DNA from 3 places in the Pseudomonas sp. LY-1 genome. Region 1 is predicted to be linked to each of the others. Evidence: riboswitches for the same ligand, from Rfam matches in the RefSeq annotation. Region 1 holds a riboswitch; each other region holds the start of a gene.

Region 1 (6,026 bases):
ATCAGCCGCTGGCCTTTGACGGTGATCAATTCCGGGTCGCCGGGGCCGGCGCCGATGAAGTAGACGGTCATGGACAAATCCTGTGAAAAAACGCGCGAGCATGAGGAACGCTCATGATCGGAAGCGGCGATTATCGCGGTTTCAGTCGACGCAGGCCAATGCCAAGGTGGCCCGGGCGGATTTTTTGCGCGGGACCAACAGGCGCGCAGGGGCGTCGCCGAGTTGTTCGGCCAGGGCCAGGGCGGCACTTTCGGCGATGCCGTAACAACCGGTATGGGCAAAGGCGACGGCAGACCTGTGGCTCAGACGGTCGTCATACATCGCCAGGTGCGCCGCGCTGAAGCAGTGCAGCGGCAGGTTCAGCCATTGGGTCAGGGCCAGCAAGCCCGGTTCATCCTGCTTGCGATCAAGACTGGCCAGGGCGGTGATGCGATGGCGCTCGATACCGCCCTCGGCGAGGGCGGCGTCCAGCAGGTCCAGCAGGGCTTGAAACTCGCAGCCGCGCTGGCAGCCCAGGCCGACGACCAGGGTCATGCGGTGTATCGATCGTCGCGGTTACGGCGAAACAACCAGGCGCTGATCAGCCCCAACGCCAACCAGAACGCGATGTTGGTCAGTTGCGAGGCGATCTTGAACTGTGCTTCCAGAGCCTCAGGGGCCAGCATCGAATGCACTTCAGGTTGCGGAGCGCCAATCACATGAGGCACCACGAGGATCGCCGCGCCCAGCGCCTTGAGCAGCCAGTTGCCACCGAATACCAGCAGCGCGATACCGGCCGCGGTTGAGGCCGCCGTGCCGATCCACCAGATCTGCCGTTGTGCCAGGTCGGCAGCGGCAGTGCCCGGCAATTCCGGCGGCAGGCCCAGGGTTGGCGCCAGCACGAAGGTTGCGTAACCGGCCAGGCCCCACAGCAGGCCTTGAGCCGTGCGAGTCGGCGCGCGCAGGGTGTAGAGCCCGGCGAGCATCAAGGCGAAACCGACCGCCACCACCAGATTGCCGCCGGTGGTCGACAGCACGCGCTGCCAGCCATCTTCCGGCTCCCAGGCTTCGGCGTCATGGGCGTGTGCAGCGGTGCCGGCGGCGTGCTCGTGTACCACTTGCGTCGCGGCCGGGGCTTTTTCAAAGGTTTCCGCCTGCATGATTAGCGGGGCGACCCAGAAACTTTGCAGCAAGGTCAACAACAGGGCGGCCAGCAGCCCACTGAAACCTGCGGTTTGCGCAATACGCTTGATCATGTCGGCAGGTCTCAATGGCACGGGAACGCGGCGCTGTGGCGGGTATCGTGGGCGGCGTTGTGTACCGCTTCGATATGCGAGAACCCGGCGAAATACACCAGGCACGCGCCGAGGATCGACGCGCCGATGGCGGCGCCCAGGCGTTGGCTCAGGGTGGCGGTGCTGCTGGTGCTAGGCGAGGTGCTGCTGATGATCGACATGGCGCGTCCCTTCAGGGGTTCAGGGTGACACGAGCGCATGCAAAACCCGCGAGCCAGGCACGCAGGGTTCAAACAGCGCCCGCCCACCGCGGGTTTGTTAGATGATTTTTTTCGGGCCGGTCTCCGGGCTTGCGAGGGGGCTCTTGAACTGAGTCCTGAAAGCATCGCCTTCCCATGCACAAAGCACAGTGGCCGTGACGCTTCGCTCGCTTACCGTTGCGGGGGCAGCACCGGACTGGTCATATCGCTATGACGCACCGGTTTCCCGTTTCACCCTGTGAAGGGCACCCGAAACAAGGTGTGTAGGAAAGCATGCAGGGCGACGGTAGTCAAATTGACTGAGCCCCTGTAGCCTTGCACCCTCGAGGTTCTTCGGCCCAGGCCGGAGCTAAGAAGGGAACGCGGTTCAAGCCGCGGCTGCCCCCGCAACTGTGAAGGGTTTATCTGACTGCCACGCCACTGCCATCAAGGCGGGAAGGCGCAGCCAGCGCCGGTCGCAAGACCCGCAAGCCCCAAGCCAGGAGACCTGCCTCGCAACCGATTTTTCAATTCAACCGGGCGGGGTGATCCGGTGACGAAATCTGCTGCTGCGCGTCGCGCAGGGCCTATCGTCCCGTATGCCCGCCCCCAAGGGCATCCGATGAAAACACTGGCCAAACTCCCCGTCACCATCGTTACCGGCTTTCTCGGCTCGGGCAAAACCACCTTGCTGCGCCATATGCTCGATAACGCCCAGGGCCGTCGCATCGCGGTGATCGTCAACGAGTTCGGCGAGCTGGGCATCGACGGTGAAATCCTCAAGCAGTGCTCCATCGGCTGCACCGAGGAAGAAGCCAACGGCCGCGTGTATGAACTGGCCAACGGCTGCCTGTGCTGCACCGTGCAGGAAGAGTTCTTCCCGGTGATGCGCGAACTGGTTGCCCGTCGCGGCGACCTTGACCATATCCTCATCGAAACCTCCGGCCTGGCCCTGCCAAAACCTTTGGTCCAGGCGTTCCAGTGGCCGGAAATCCGCAACGCCTGCACGGTCGATGCGGTGATCACCGTGGTCGACAGCCCCGCCGTGGCGGCCGGCACCTTCGCCGCCTTCCCGGATCAGGTCGACGCCCAGCGCAAACTCGACCCGAACCTGGACCACGAATCACCGCTGCATGAACTGTTCGCCGACCAACTGGCCAGCGCCGACCTGGTGATCCTCAACAAGTGCGACCTGATCAGCCCCGACGACCTGGCCCGCGTGCGCCTGGAAGTCGCCGAAGAGTTGCCGCCGGCGGTGAAGATCATCGAAGCCAGCAGCGGTCGGGTACCGCTGGACGTGCTGATCGGCCTGGGCGCCGGCTCCGAAGAGCACATCGACGGCCGCCACAGCCATCACGATCATCATCACGAAGGCGAAGGCGAAGACGATCATGATCACGATGCGTTCGACTCCATTTCCATCGACCTGCCCCAGTCCGACGAAGCCCTGCTGCTCGACGCCCTGAGCCAATTGGTGGTGCAGCACGGCATCCTGCGCGTCAAAGGCTTCGCGGCGATCCCGAACAAGCCGATGCGCCTGCTGATCCAGGGCGTGGGCACGCGCTTCGACAAACACTTCGACCGCGCCTGGAGCGCCGACGAAGCGCGCATCACGCGCCTGGTGCTGATCGGCCAGGACCTCGACGCGGCGGGCCTCGAAGCGCAATTGCGCGCCGCCCTCAGCGTTTAACCCATGCACCTGCTCAGGACCCAGCCCGGCGGTTTCGTCGCGGACGACAACATTGCCGACCTTGGGCAAACCCCCGCCGAGCTGGTGATCCTGTGCAGCGGCGATTCCAGCCTGGCGCTGCTGGCCGAAGCGGCCCAGCAGTTGCCCGAGGATTACCCGAGCTTGCGCCTGGCCAACCCGATGCAGGTGCAGAACCATGCATCGGTGGACCTGTACGTCGATGAAGTGCTGCGCCACGCCAAGGTCATCCTGATTTCCCTGCACGGCGGCATCGGCTATTGGCGTTACGGCGTCGAGCGCCTGGTGGCGTTGGCCGAGCGCGGGGTCACGCTGATCCTGGTGCCGGGGGATGACCGCCCCGACCCGGAACTCAGCGGCCTCAGCACCGTGGATGCCGCAGCGCGTGACCGCCTGTGGCAGTTCCTGCGCCAGGGCGGCCTGGGTAATGCGCTGGATTTTTATCGCTGCCTGGCCAGCGCTTACCTGGGCCGCGACTATGCCTGGGCCGAGCCGCAAACCCTGGCGCGCAGCGCGATTTATCACCCGCGTAAAGCCCATGCGTGCCTCAACGACTGGCAGTTGGATTGGAATCCTGAGTGCCCGGTGGCGGCGGTGCTGTTCTACCGCTCCCATCTGCAAGCGGCCAATACCGGTTTTATCGATGTGTTCTGCCAGCGTCTGCAGGCGGCGGGCCTGAATCCGTTGCCAATGGCAGTGGCCAGTCTGAAGGAGCCTGGCTGCCTGACGGCGGTCGAGGACTGGCTGGATGAGGTCGGGGCGGCGGTGATTCTCAACACCACCGGCTTTGCCCAGTCCAGCCCCGAAGCGCCGCATTTGCGGCCGTTTCGCCGCAATATCCCGGTGATCCAGGCGATTTGCGCCCAGGACAACCAACCCGCCTGGCAGGCCAGCGAACAAGGCCTCGGCCCGCGCGACCTGGCGATGCACATCGCCTTGCCGGAACTGGACGGACGCATCATCAGCCGACCGATCAGCTTCAAGGACCTGGCCTGGCGCAGTGAGCGTAGCCAGTCGGACGTGGTGTGCTACCGCGCAGCGCCGGAGCGCATGGACTTTGTCGCTGAACTGGCGCGCCGTTGGGTCGAACTGGCGCGGGTGCCGAATGCCGACAAGCGCATCGCCCTAATCCTGGCCAACTACCCGACGCGCGACGGCCGCATCGGCAACGGCGTCGGCCTGGACACGCCGGCGGCGGCGCTGAATATCCTGCGGGCCTTGCAGGCCGAGGGTTATCCGCTGCCGCAGGTCCTGCCGGAAAGCGGCACCGCGTTGATCCACGAACTGCTCGGTGGCGTCACCAACGACCTGGACAACCTCGACCTGCGCCCGTGCCACCAAAGCCTGGGCCTGGACGACTACGAGGCGATGTTCAAGCGCCTGCCCGAAGCCAACCGCCAGGCGGTGCTGGAACGCTGGGGCACGCCGCACAACGACCCGATGTGCCGCGATGGCCGCCTGATGATCGCCGGCCTGCGCCTGGGCTTGACGTTTATCGGCATCCAGCCGGCCCGCGGTTATCAGGTGGACGCCAGCGCGGTGTACCACGACCCGGACCTGGTGCCGCCTCACGCTTACCTGGCGTTCTATTTCTGGTTGCGCCACACCTACGGCGCTCACGGCGTGATCCACGTCGGCAAGCACGGCAACCTGGAATGGCTGCCGGGCAAGGGCGTCGGGCTGTCGGAAAATTGCTGGCCCGACGCGCTGCTCGGGCCGCTGCCGAATATCTATCCGTTTATCGTCAACGACCCGGGCGAGGGCGCCCAGGCCAAGCGGCGCACCCAGGCGGTGATCATCGATCACTTGATGCCGCCGCTGACCCGTGCCGAAACCTACGGGCCGCTGCGCGACCTGGAGCTGTTGGCGGACGAATACTACGAAGCGCAATTGCTCGACCCGCGCCGCGCCCGCGAGCTGCAAAAGGACATCCTCAAGCTGGTGCGCGAAACCCGTATCGACCAGGAGCTTGAACTGGACAGCGAGGCCGACGCGGCGATCTGGCTGCCGCGCCTGGATACCTACCTGTGTGACCTGAAGGAATCGCAGATCCGCGACGGCCTGCATATCTTCGGCGAGTCGCCCCAGGGCCGCTTGCGTATCGACACCTTGCTCGCGTTGCTGCGTATCCCGCGTGGCGACGGCCGAGGCGCGCAATCGAGCCTGTTACGGGTATTGGCCAAGGCCTTCGAGCTGGGTTTCGACCCGCTGGACTGCGCCCTCGCCGAACCCTGGACCGGACGCTGCCCGGAGGTGTTGCAAACCATCGATCCACAGCGGTGGCGCACCGCCGGTGATACCCGCGAGCGCCTGGAGCTGTACGCTGCACGGTTGATCGAACAGGCGCTGGCGGGGCCGCTGGAACAGCTGGAAGAGCCCGGTTGGGAGGACGTCAAATCCGTCATCGAAAGCCTGCGCAGTGTCGTGGCGCCACGCCTGGATGGGTGCGGCCCGGCGGAAATGCGCGGCCTGCTCGATGCCCTGGGCGGCCGCTTCGTGCCGGCGGGCCCAAGCGGCGCGCCGAGCCGGGGGCGTCTGGATGTGCTGCCCACCGGGCGCAATTTTTTCAGCGTCGACGTGCGCAACCTGCCGACCACCACTGCCTGGCGCATCGGTTTCCAGTCGGCCAACCTGATTCTCGAGCGGCACCTGCAAGACCACGGCGACCACCTGCGCCAGCTCGGCCTGTCGGTGTGGGGCACCGCGACCATGCGTACCGGCGGCGACGATATCGCCCAGGCCATGGCCCTGATGGGGGTACGCCCGGTGTGGGCCACGGGCAGCCAGCGGGTGGACGACTTCGAAATCCTGCCGATCAGCCTGCTGGACCGCCCGCGTGTCGACGTGACTTTGCGCGTGTCCGGG
Region 2 (6,026 bases), 980 kb from region 1:
GTGCGTTGCGATAGCCCCACATCGCGTCGAGGGTGTTGCTCAAGCGGTAAAGCACCACGCCCGGCACACCCGCGACGACAAACCAGAACAGTGCGGCAAAGACCGCGTCACTGCCGTTCTCCAGCACCGATTCAGTGGCGGCGCGGGCCACTTCAGTGCGATCCAGCTCACTGGTCTGGCGACTCACCAGGTAACTCACGCGTCGACGGGCTTCGTCCAGGTCATCGCTGCGCAAGGCCTGGGCCACCGGGATCACATGTTCGCCGAGACTGCGCATGCCGAGGGCACAGTACAACGCGAGGATCTCCAGCACCCAACCGATATAAGGCGCCCACGACAACGCAGTGGCCAGCAGCGTCAGCGGCACCACCGCAATAAACCACGCGGTCACACCATGGCTGCGCCAGCCACGGCCACCGCTGTTGAAACGCTGCTCGATACGCGCGGCAAAATTGCCGAACGCCACCAGCGGATGCCCGCGCCTGGGCTCGCCCAGCAGCGCATCCAGCGCCACCGCAGCGACACACAGCAAGGCCACACTCATTGACGCACTCCCCACGCATTCTCATACAACATGTCACTCAGCGGCCGCGGTTCGGCCCAGCCTTCGAGCTGCAACATCGGTGCCGGGTAGAACGCCTCGACCGGCCCCAGGCACAGCACCGCCAGGGGTTTCGCACCGGGCGGCAAGCCCAGCAGGTCGGCCAGGGCTTGCGGCTCGAACAGCGAGACCCAGCCCATGCCCAAGCCTTCGACACGCGCCGCCAGCCACAGATTCTGGATCGCGCAGGACAACGAGGCCATGTCCATTTCCGGCAAGGTGCGTCGGCCGAAGATATGCCGCTCGCGGTCATCCATCAGCGCCGCCACCAGCACTTCGGCGCAGTCGTGGATGCCTTCGACCTTGAGCTTCATAAATGTATCGGAACGCTCGCCCAACGCCTCGGCGGTGCGTATGCGTTCTTCCTCCACCAACTGTTGAATCCGGCTACGCAGTTGGCGGTCGCTGATGCGGATAAACCGCCACGGTTGCATCAAGCCAACGCTCGGCGCCTGGTGTGCGGCCTGGAGCAAACGGTGCAGCAGTTCGGGAGCCACATCGCCGCCGCTGAAGTGACGCATGTCGCGGCGCTCGGCGATGGCGCGGTAGACGGCCTGGCGCTCGGCTTCGGGGAAGGCGTTGTCGGTCATGAGCCTATCGCGGGCAAGCCCGCTCCCGCAGTGGATTCGTGGTGTTTAGCCGAGTGCGATTTGCCTTCGCCGGGCGCAAACAGCGCAGCAACGGCGCGGGGGTTGGAAGGGAAATAGAAGTGGACGTAGGACGCGGTCAGCCGCCCCTGCCGATACACCGCCTCGGCCCCGCGCCCACCATTGGGGCTCACGCCACGGGCAACGGGCTGCCATTCGGTGCTGGTCAGCGAGTGGTGATAGGTATGACCGCGCAACACACCCTCGGGCAATTCGACGCTTTGCAGGGCCAGGGCCGCGAGCTTCTTTTGCATCACCGCATCGCCCTGTAGCAGGCCGACCAGTTCGGCGCGGATGCCGTCGACATCGGTGAGCGAGTCCAACAGATAAAGCATCCCGCCACACTCGGCGAGCAGCGGTTTGCCGGCAGCGTGATGGGCACGGATCGCATCCAGCATCGCGGTGTTTTCCGACAGCGCCTGGTGATGCAGTTCGGGGTAACCGCCCGGCAGATAGAGGCTGTCGGCATCGGGCAATTGGCGATCATGGATCGGCGAGAAGAAGCTCAACTCAGCGCCCATCGCCCGCAGCAGATCGAGGCTCGCACCGTAGGTGAAGGCGAAGGCTTCGTCACGGGCGATGGCAATACGCACGCCGGCCAGCAACGGTTCGGCGCGGATCACGGGCGGTGCGGCAAAGGTCACCGGCGGCGGCAACGCGACCTCGCAACTGCTGCCCAACGCCTGGGCGGCAGCGTCCAGGCGCAGGTCGAGGTCATTCAGTTCGCTGGCTTGCACCAGGCCCAGGTGGCGACTGGGCAATTCGATAGCGGTCTCGCGGGACAGCGCGCCATACCAGCGCAGGCCTTCGGTGAGGCTGCCTTCAAGCAGTTGTGCATGGCGCAGGGTGCCGACGCGGTTGGCCAGCACCCCGGCGAACGGCAAGTCCGGCTGGTAGCGTGCCAGGCCGAGGGCCAGGGCGCCGAAGGTTTGCGCCATCGCAGTGCCATCGATCACGCCGAGCACCGGGACACCGAAGTGTCGCGCCAGGTCAGCGCTGGAAGGCGTGCCGTCGAACAGGCCCATCACGCCTTCGATCAGGATCAGGTCCGCCTCCCCCGCTGCTTCCCACAGCAAGCGACGACTTTCCTGCTCGCCCACCATCCACATATCCAATTGATACACCGGCGCACCGCTGGCGCGCTCGTGAATCATCGGGTCGAGGAAGTCCGGGCCGCATTTGAACACGCGCACCTTACGCCCCAGGTTGCGGTGCAAACGGGCCAGCGCGGCGGTGACCGTGGTTTTGCCCTGGCCGGACGCCGGTGCGGCGATCAAGACGGCCGGGCAATGACGGGGCTGATTCAAAGTTCGACGCCTTTCTGTGCCTTGATACCGGCCTGGAACGCGTGCTTGAGCATGCCCATCTCGGTGACGGTGTCGCCCATTTCGATCAGCTCGGGCTTGGCGCCACGGCCGGTGACGACCACGTGCTGCATCGGCGGGCGGGCCTGCAGATCGCCAAGGACTTGATCCAGGTCGAGATAGCCGTGCTTGAGCGCGATGTTCAGCTCATCCAGCACCACCAGACCGATGGACGGGTCTTGCAGCAATTGGCGGGACACCGCCCAGGCGGCTTCAGCGGCCGCGATGTCGCGCTGGCGGTCCTGGGTTTCCCAGGTAAAACCCTCGCCCATCACATGGAAACGCACTTGCTCGGGGAAGCGGCGGAAGAACAGTTCTTCGCCGGTGCTGTTGCGCCCCTTGATGAACTGCACCACACCGCACTGCATGCCATGGCCCATGGCACGGGCCAGCATGCCAAATGCCGAGCTGCTCTTGCCTTTGCCGTTGCCGGTCAGCACCAGCAGCAAGCCGCATTCGTTCGGGGAATTGGCGATGCGTTCATCGATCACGGCTTTTTTACGCAGCATGCGCGCCAGGTGGCGTTCGTCGCGCTCGGGGGAATCGGTCATGGCAGCTCTCCGTTGGGGCTGGACAAAAACGGCGGGCAGGAAAAATCAAAAACAGACAGCCAAGCATCGCCCACCGTGATGCTGTTGGATGATCCGGGCCGGTCTCCGGGCTCATGAGTGGCGCGCTAGAGCGCACGCCGACGGCGCGCCTTCCCATATCGCGAGCGATACAGTGGCAAACAGCACCGTTTTGACTCATTTACCGTTGCGGGGGCAGCGCCGGAATCGCGGCAGCACTGTGTACAAGTGCGCTCACTCACCGGCTTCCCTGTTTCACTCAGTCGACCCGTAGGTCACAGAGCACCTGGAACAAGCCGCGAAGGTTAGTGGGTTGGGGGTGGAGCGTCAATTAAAGCTGGCCTTGTACTTGAACCATCGCCGCAACGCACACCTCTACCCTTACAGGCATCCAGGAGAAAACCATGCATAAAACAAGACTCGCCTTACTGATCATGCTCGCGGGCAGCCTTGCCGCCTGCGGCGAAAGCTCGACCCTGAAGGTATCCGACGGCACCGGGCCTTCACCGCAACTGCCGGAACCGAACAAGACGCTGATCCCCACGGTGAACATCGCTCCGGCCATCGGCTGGCCCGCAGGCACCACGCCGACGGCCGCCGCCGGCACCCAGGTGGCGGCCTTCGCCGAAGGCCTGGACCACCCGCGCTGGCTGTACGTATTACCCAACGGCGATGTGCTGGTGGCGCAAACCAACGCGCCGCCCAAGCCGGATGACTCCAAAGGCATTCGTGGCTGGGTGATGGAGAAAGTCATGGGCCGCGCCGGCGCCGGTGTGCCGAGCCCAAACCGCATCACCCTGCTGCGCGATGCCGACCACGATGGGGTCGCGGAGACCCGCACGGTATTCCTGGAAAACCTCAACTCGCCCTTCGGCATGACGCTGGTCGGCAATGACCTGTACGTGGCCGATTCGGACAAGCTGCTGCGCTTTGCCTATCAGACCGGCGAAACCGTGATCAAGACCGCCGGCAGCAAGGTCATCGACCTGCCAGCGGGCAGCATCAACCATCACTGGACGAAAAACGTGGTGGCCAGCAAGGACGGCAGCAAGTTGTATGTGAGCGTCGGTTCCAACAGCAACGTCGCCGAGAACGGCCTGGAAGCGGAACAAGGCCGCGCGGCGATCTGGGAAGTCGACCGCGCCAGCGGCCAACACCGCATCTTCGCCTCCGGCCTGCGCAACCCCAACGGCATGGCCTGGGAACCGCAGAGCGGCAAGCTGTGGACGGCGGTGAACGAGCGCGATGAGATCGGCAGCGACCTGGTGCCGGACTACATCACCTCGGTCCAGGATGGCGCCTTTTATGGCTGGCCCTTCAGCTACTACGGGCAGCACGTGGATGTACGCGTCACGCCGCAAAACCTGGATCTGGTGGCCAAAGCCATTGCGCCGGACTACGCCGTAGGCCCACACACCGCCTCGCTAGGCCTGACCTTCGCCGAGGGCAGCAAACTGCCAGCTCCCTTTATCAACGGCGCGTTTATCGGCCAGCACGGTTCGTGGAACCGCAAGCCGCACAGCGGCTACAAGGTGATCTTCGTACCGTTCGAGGGCGGCAAGCCGAAGGGGCCGCCGGTCGACGTGCTGACCGGGTTCCTCAACAGCGACGGGCAAGCCATGGGCCGACCGGTTGGCGTGGTCATCGACAAGCAAGGCGGTTTGCTGGTGGCGGATGATGTGGGGAATAAAGTGTGGCGGGTTTCTGCGGCTAAGTAACTATTCTCAAGACCGCCACAAAACAAATGTGGGAGGGAGCTTGCTCCCTCCCACATTGGGATCCTGGCTTGACTTAAGGGTTACGCGCCAGATTTTCAGCCGGCAACACACGCTTGGCACTCAGGTAGGCATTCTGCCAATAGGCTTTGGACAAGGTATCCAGCTTCACCGTACCGCCCGTCTGCGGCGCATGCACAAAGCGCCCTTCGCCGACATAGATCCCGGCGTGGCTGACCTGTGAGCCACCGCCCGTGGCGAAGAACAACAGGTCACCGGTTTGCAGGTTCTGCTCGCTGACGTCCTGGCCACGCATCACGATCAGTTCGCGCGTGGTGCGCGGCAGGGAGATGCCGGCGGCATCACGGTAGACAAACCCGATCAGCCCGCTGCAATCGAACCCCGAGTCTGGCGTGTTGCCACCCCAACGATAAGGCGTACCGACCAGGCCCAGCGCTCGGAAGAGCACGTCTTCGGCGGCTGGCGAGAAACTCTGGCTGGTGTTGAACACCGGTTTAGGCTTGGCCGCTACGGGCGCAGGCTGCGGTCGGCTTGCGCAGGCGCTGAGCAGCGCGGCGCAAACAATAAGAATCAGGCGGGCCGAGGTCGACATGTGCAGAACAATCCTGGTCTGGATGCGGCTTTCGCTGCCGAACGCTGAAAACCAGAACGCGCAAGCAAGGCTTGCGCGAACGGATTACAACAATATTCAAGGATTCTAGCGCTTACACGTCAAACTTCAAGTATCACTTTAACTTTACTTGCTGGCGGTAATCGTCGTCGGGGCCATGGCGAGTGCGCGTTTGGCTTCGATGAAGGTTTTGCTCCAGTAGCTGTCGCCCAGGCTGTCGACTCGAACACCACCGCTGCGGCGGCTGCTGGAGTGGATAAACTGGTTATCGCCCAGGTAGATACCGGCGTGACTGACGCGACCACGACCACTGGTACTGAAGAAAAGCAGATCACCCGGCTTGAGGTTGTTACGCGCGACCAACGGTGCATTCACGTTGATCATTTCGCGAGTGGAGCGTGGCAGGTTCATGCCAGCTTCTTCACGAAACAGGTAACCGATAAAACCGCTGCAATCGAAACCGGCTTCGGAAGTACCGCCGAAACGGTAACGGGTACCG
Region 3 (6,026 bases), 750 kb from region 1:
AGCCCAGCCCGCTGCAGCTCAATACCGGCGCACTCATCGAGGGTTTCTCCGGCCGATCAGAATCAGTGCAAACACCGGCGCGCCGACCAGCGCAGTGACCACGCCGACCGGAATCACCTGGCCCTTGATCAAGGTGCGCGACAGCACATCCGCCGCGATCAGAAACAGCGCGCCACCCAATGCGCTGGCCGGCAACAGGCGCGAGTGCCCGGTGCCGAGCAGCAGGCGCGCGGCATGGGGAATCACCAGCCCGACAAAACCAATGGAGCCGACAATCGACACCATCACCGCCGTGACCAATGCCGCGCAGCCCACCAGCACCCATTGCACGCGGCGTACCGGGATGCCGAGGGAGGCCGCCGAGTCGCGGCCGAAGGTGAACGCATCCAGCGCCCGACGATGCCACAGGCACACCGTCAACCCGGCGACCGCCACCGGCACCGCCAGCCACACCGACGGCCAACGCACGCCGCTGAGGTTGCCCAGCAGCCAGAACAGAATGCCGCGTGCCTGTTCGGAGCTGGCCGACTTGGTGATCAGGAACGCGGTGAGCGCATTGAACAGCTGCGAGCCGGCAATGCCTGCGAGGATGATCTGCCCGGTGCCGCTGGACGAACCGCTGGCCCGTGCGAGCAATACCACCAGCGCAAACGCCGCCATCGCCCCGCCGAACGCACCGACCGACAGCGAAACCAAGCCGCCGCCGACGCCCATCAGCACCACCAGGACTGCGCCGGTCGACGCGCCGGCGCTGATGCCCAGCAGGTAAGGATCGGCCAGGGGGTTGCGCAACAACGACTGCAAAATCACCCCGCAGGTGGCCAGCCCGGCCCCGCATGCGGCGGCGACCAGGGCGCGGGTCAGGCGGTAGTTCCACACCACGCCTTCATCGATCGGGTCCAGCACGTAGCCGGCCGCCCACAGTTTGTTGGCGAGTACCTGCAACACCACCTGCGGCGCGATGGCGGTTTCGCCGATGGCCACGCCGGCGAGCACGGCGATCAGTAGCAATGCCAGGGCGAGTAGGGTTCGTATCATTTCGGCAGGTCGTAGCCGTCGATGGCCGCGGCCAGTTGTTCAAGACCCTCGAAGGTCCGCACGCTGGCCTGCAGGGCCATGGCGTCGAGGATGATGATGCGGTTGTGTTTCACCGCGTCCATGTTGCGCGTCACCGGGTCGCTGCGCAGGAAGGCGAGCTTCTGTGCATGATCGTCGGCCGGGTAGCGGCGACGGTCCATGCGGGCGATCACCAGCACGGTGGGGTTGGCCTTGGCGATGGTTTCCCAGCCGACGGCGGGCCATTCCTCATCGGACTGCACCACGTTGCGCAGGCCGAGCGTTTGCAGCATGAATTCGGGGACACCCTTGTGACCGGCCACATAGGGATCGCTGGCCATCTCGGCGCTGGAAAACCACACCAGCGCGCTGGCCTGCTTGAGCCCCTTGCCTTGCACGGTGGCGACGGACTTGGCCAGGCGCGCCTTGAGTTCATCGTTGAGTTGCTGGCCGCGATCCTGCACGTCGAAAATCTCCGCCAACTGGCGGATGCCCTTGTAGATCGTGTCGATGCGGAACGGCTCCAGCCGCGTGCCGTCGGCGCCCACCCGGTTGTTCTTGGCTTCGCAGTCGGAGGGCAGCAGGTAGGTGGGGATCTTCAACTCATGAAACTGCTCGCGGGTGCCCACCACGCCTTGCGGGCCGACCACCCATTCCAGCTCGGCCGCCACCAGTTGCGGGCGCTTGGCGATCACCGACTCGAAGCTCGGTTCGTTATTGGCCAGGCGTTCGATGCCGTCGTTCAGCGCCTTGAACTGTGGCAGCACGTTGTTGAACCACAGCGACGTGCCGACCACTTTATCGCCCACGCCGAGGGCATAGAGCATTTCGGTGGCAGCCTGGCCGATGGTCACGGCGCGGGCGGGCGCTTGCGCGAAGGTCAGGCTGCTGCCGCAGTTCTCCACTGTCAGCGGGTACTGAGTGGGGGCCGCTTGGGCCAGGGCACACAGGCCCAGGCCGGTGAGCAGGGCGGTAACGCGTGGCAGCATTGGGCAATCTCCTTGGAGCCGTACCTGGAACAGGGGGTGTACGGTTCGGAAACACGCCCTCGACCGCTGCGGGTGAGGCAGGCAAGGATGTCCTTCCCGGACACCCCGCCGGTTAGTGATTTTACTGGGCCGGCAGGTCTCCTGACTGATGCGTCGTCGCCACGCTCCAGCCTTCCCGGACGGGGTCCAGTGGCAGTGGGGGAGCGGGCTCGGCATCTACAGTTGCGGGGGCAGTTCCGATTGGCGCGGTGTACCGCGCTTCGGATTCCCTATTAGTCCCGTTTGGGAACCGGCGCGGTATGGTAGTCGATCACGGCGGGGCGATATAGCCTTAGGTCGTCCGGTTACAGACGAATATCTTCAGGGCCCTGGATCAGCGCTTCAATTCGCGTCCCCGTGGCGCGCTCTTCATTGCTGAAACCATCGTAGTCGGCCAGGTTGGCGAAGCGGATACCGGTCAAGCGTTCGATCTGAATCACGCTGCGCTGGTAGGTTCTGAGCTGGCCGAACATGAGGTCGAGCTGACCCAGCTCGCGGTTTTGGTCGATCATGTAGGCGCTGGCGCAGGGCTTGCCGTCGTCGCTGAGGTAGGCGACCACTTTCCAGAACGCTTTGGGGATTTTAACGCCCCGGTAGACGCGGTCGTCGTCCGCCAACACCGGGCCGGTAAACACCGTGGCCCGGGCTTTCCAGCGTTGTGTGTTATCGAGAATGTAGTCCTCGAGTTCCAGCCAGGTCTTCTGGTTGAAGCCGCTCATCTGCGGTGAGCAGTTGGTGAAGTGGAAGGTGTCGGTATTGGCGGTGTTGGCCGCGTCACCCCAGTTGGGGTCCTGTCGGCGCACCAGATGACCGCGGTCCAGGCCATTGTCGGTGTAGAGCGCATCACCCACCTGTGCGCTGATGGGCAGGCGGCCGTCGTAGGCCCAGGCGTCGTTGCTGCGGATGATATCCACATGCTGTGCGCCATCGATATTGGCGCCCACGTAGAGTGCCAGTCGCCTCGAGCGCGACATGGTCACTGAGAAATGCGTGTAGTCCAGGCGCAGCGGCTGTACGTCAGCCAGCAGGGCTTCATCCACCGTGGGCCATGGCACCACGAAGCGGTCGAGAAACGCTTCAGCGTAGCCGCGCCGGTCCTGCAGGTCCTTGGCCGCAGTGACACGCGCAGTCACCGCCCTGGCCTCCATGAGACTCGGGCCGGCCGCGATCAACGGGCGCAGATCGGCGAGCCGGGGGCGGTGCGAAAGGTCGATTTTGGTGGCGCGTGGGGGCATTGTAAGTTCCTCGCAGTCCTCGGATTAACACTACTGCAGCATAGCTTCATGACAATTTGGCCCAAGCCGCCACGGCAGGACTATTCTTGAACGGTTACCCGGACGTTCACCCCACGCCAAAATGGAGCCAGCCAATGTGTGTTCGCCAGCATCGCAACCCGATTTTCTGCCTGATCCCGCCATACATGCTCGACCAGATCGCCCGCAACGGCGATAAAGCGCAACGGGAAGTCGCGTTACGCACACGCGCCAAAGACAGCACGTTCCGTTCGTTGCGCATGGTTGCCGTACCCGCCAAAGGGGCCGCCCACATGGCCCTGCCCATGGGCGCCGAAAAACGGCGTTCGATCTACAGCGCCGAGGGCGCCGATAGCCTGCCGGGCAAGTTGATCCGTGGCGAAGGGCAACCCGTCAGTGGTGATGTGGCGGTGGACGAGGCCTACGATGGGTTGGGCGCCACATTCGATTTTTTCGATCAGGTCTTCGACCGCAACTCCATAGACGACGCCGGTATGGCGCTGGACGCGACCGTTCATTTTGGCCAGAACTACAACAATGCATTCTGGAACTCGAGCCAGATGGTGTTTGGTAATGGCGATCAGCAGCTATTCAACCGGTTCACGATAGCCCTTGATGTCATTGGCCATGAGTTGGCCCACGGTGTGACCGAAGATGAGGCCAAGCTGATGTATTTCAATCAATCCGGTGCGTTGAACGAGTCGCTGTCCGACGTGTTCGGCTCACTGATCAAGCAGTACGCGCTGCAGCAAACGGCGCAAGATGCGGATTGGTTGATCGGCAAAGGGTTGTTTACCAAGAAAATCAAAGGCACTGCGTTGCGCTCGATGAAAGCGCCGGGCACCGCGTTCGATGACAAGCTGCTGGGCAAGGACCCTCAGCCGGGGCATATGGACGATTTTGTGCAGACCTATGAGGACAACGGCGGGGTGCATATCAATTCCGGTATTCCCAACCATGCGTTCTATCAGGTAGCCACGAAGATCGGCGGGTTTGCCTGGGAGCGCGCAGGGCGTATCTGGTATGACGCGTTACGCGATGCGCGGTTGCGGCCGAACGCGGGGTTTCTGCGTTTCGCGCGCATCACCTACGACATTGCCGGTCGGCTGTACGGTGCTGGCAAGGCCGAGCACAAGGCGGTGAAGGAAGGCTGGAAAGCAGTGGGCATTAACGTCTGACAACCCGCCTGGGCGGTGAGGAACAGCCATGCAAATTTCGATCAAGGAAATTGGGGGGCCCGCGTTTTTCCCGGGCCTGGCCCGACCGAACACCGTGGAACTGGAGACGCTGCCCGAGGCGGACCAGCAAGAGTTGCGGCAACTGATCGAGGCTTCACACTTCTTTCAGTTGCCGCAAAGCACCGCGCCGGAACCCGGTAATCCAGGCCAGGTGCATTACACCCTGACCGTGACCGAAGGTGAGCGCGAGCACACGGTGTGTGTGCTCGCGCCTGTGAAGTCAGAGGCGCTGGACGGGCTGGTGCAGTGCGTGCGCCGGCATATCCGCTGCTGAGCCTGCTGCGCAGCCCCGCGGGATCATGCTCCCTTGCCGCAGGGGTTGCGGTGGATTATTTGCGATCCAGCCACACCGTCTGCGCATTGCAGAATTCCCGCACGCCAAAGTGCGACAACTCTCGCCCAAAGCCGCTTTTCTTCACGCCACCAAACGCCACCCGAGGGTCGGACACGCTGAAGGCGTTGACGAAGATCCCGCCGGTTTCCAGCTGGTCGGCGATCTCGCGCGCTTTCGCCGAGTCGCGGGTGAAGATGCTCGCGGTCAGGCCGAACTCGCTGTCGTTGGCCAGGGCCACGGCGTGATCGGCGTCGCGGGCGCTGATGATGGAGGCGACGGGGCCGAACAGCTCTTGTTTGAACGAGGTCATCTGGTCGGTGACGTCGGCCAGTACGGTCGGTGCGTAGTAGTTGCCGGCGCCGGGCACTTTGTCGCCGCCCAGCAGCAGGGTCGCGCCTTCTGCCAGGGTCGCCTGGACCTGGCCGTGCAGTTCGTCGCGCAGGTCGAAGCGGGCCATCGGGCCGACGTAGGTGTGGGTCGAGGTCGGGTCGCCCATCACCAGTTGGCGGCTGGCTTCGACGAACTTGGCGGTGAAGGCGTCCACCACGCCGGCTTCGATGATCAGGCGCTTGGCTGCGGCGCAGACTTGGCCGCTGTTCTGGAAACGGCCGATCACCGCGGCCTGGACGGCAGCGTCGAGGTCGGCGTCGTTGAGCACGATGAACGGGTCGCAGCCGCCCAGTTCGAGCACGCATTTCTTCAGCGCGGCACCGGCCTGGGCGCCGATGGCCATACCGGCGCGCACGCTGCCGGTGAGGGTGACGGCGGCGATGCGTGGGTCGGCGATGGCTTTGGAAACGCCGTCCTGGGTCACGTTGAGCACTTCGAACAGGCCTTCGGCAAAGCCGGCTTTGTGGAACGCCGCTTTCATCAGGTAGGCGCTGCCCATCACGTTCGGTGCGTGTTTGAGCACGTAAGTGTTGCCGGCGAGCAGCGTCGGCACGGCGCCGCGCAGGACTTGCCAGACCGGGAAGTTCCACGGCATCACCGCGAGGATCGGGCCCAGCGGGCGGTATTCGATGTGCGCGCTGCCGTTGTCCACCAGCGTCGGTTCCGCGGCGAGCATGGCTGGACCGTGGGCGGCGTACCATTCGCTGAGTTGCGCACATTTCTCGAT

What was found. A riboswitch is a leader RNA that binds a small molecule or an ion and turns the genes downstream of it on or off. The one in region 1 is predicted to bind cobalamin.
Positions count from the first base shown of each region.
Region 2: linked by a shared signal. The riboswitch ahead of cobO (cob(I)yrinic acid a,c-diamide adenosyltransferase) and the one ahead of cobW (cobalamin biosynthesis protein CobW) in region 1 are both predicted to bind cobalamin.
Region 3: linked by a shared signal. The riboswitch ahead of MOQ67_RS21880 (ABC transporter substrate-binding protein) and the one ahead of cobW (cobalamin biosynthesis protein CobW) in region 1 are both predicted to bind cobalamin.

Region 1 is NZ_CP094353.1:4,038,292-4,044,317, reverse strand. Features, by position in the region: gene cobM (precorrin-4 C(11)-methyltransferase) at 1-71, opposite strand, end outside; gene MOQ67_RS18385 (cobalamin biosynthesis protein) at 142-534, opposite strand; gene MOQ67_RS18380 (CbtA family protein) at 531-1,235, opposite strand; gene MOQ67_RS18375 (CbtB domain-containing protein) at 1,247-1,435, opposite strand; cobalamin riboswitch at 1,533-1,742, opposite strand; cobalamin riboswitch at 1,784-1,983, shown strand; gene cobW (cobalamin biosynthesis protein CobW) at 2,076-3,143, shown strand; gene cobN (cobaltochelatase subunit CobN) at 3,147-6,026, shown strand, end outside.
Region 2 is NZ_CP094353.1:5,017,153-5,023,178, forward strand. Features, by position in the region: gene cbiB (adenosylcobinamide-phosphate synthase CbiB) at 1-544, opposite strand, end outside; gene bluB (5,6-dimethylbenzimidazole synthase) at 541-1,191, opposite strand; gene MOQ67_RS22980 (cobyrinate a,c-diamide synthase) at 1,188-2,555, opposite strand; gene cobO (cob(I)yrinic acid a,c-diamide adenosyltransferase) at 2,552-3,163, opposite strand; cobalamin riboswitch at 3,243-3,486, opposite strand; gene MOQ67_RS22990 (PQQ-dependent sugar dehydrogenase) at 3,586-4,899, shown strand; gene MOQ67_RS22995 (C40 family peptidase) at 4,973-5,509, opposite strand; gene MOQ67_RS23000 (C40 family peptidase) at 5,654-6,026, opposite strand, start outside.
Region 3 is NZ_CP094353.1:4,783,690-4,789,715, reverse strand. Features, by position in the region: gene MOQ67_RS21890 (ABC transporter ATP-binding protein) at 1-37, opposite strand, end outside; gene MOQ67_RS21885 (FecCD family ABC transporter permease) at 34-1,038, opposite strand; gene MOQ67_RS21880 (ABC transporter substrate-binding protein) at 1,035-2,045, opposite strand; cobalamin riboswitch at 2,160-2,354, opposite strand; gene MOQ67_RS21875 (DNA/RNA non-specific endonuclease) at 2,390-3,319, opposite strand; gene MOQ67_RS21870 (M4 family metallopeptidase) at 3,454-4,515, shown strand; gene MOQ67_RS21865 (protealysin inhibitor emfourin) at 4,544-4,849, shown strand; gene MOQ67_RS21860 (aldehyde dehydrogenase family protein) at 4,905-6,026, opposite strand, start outside.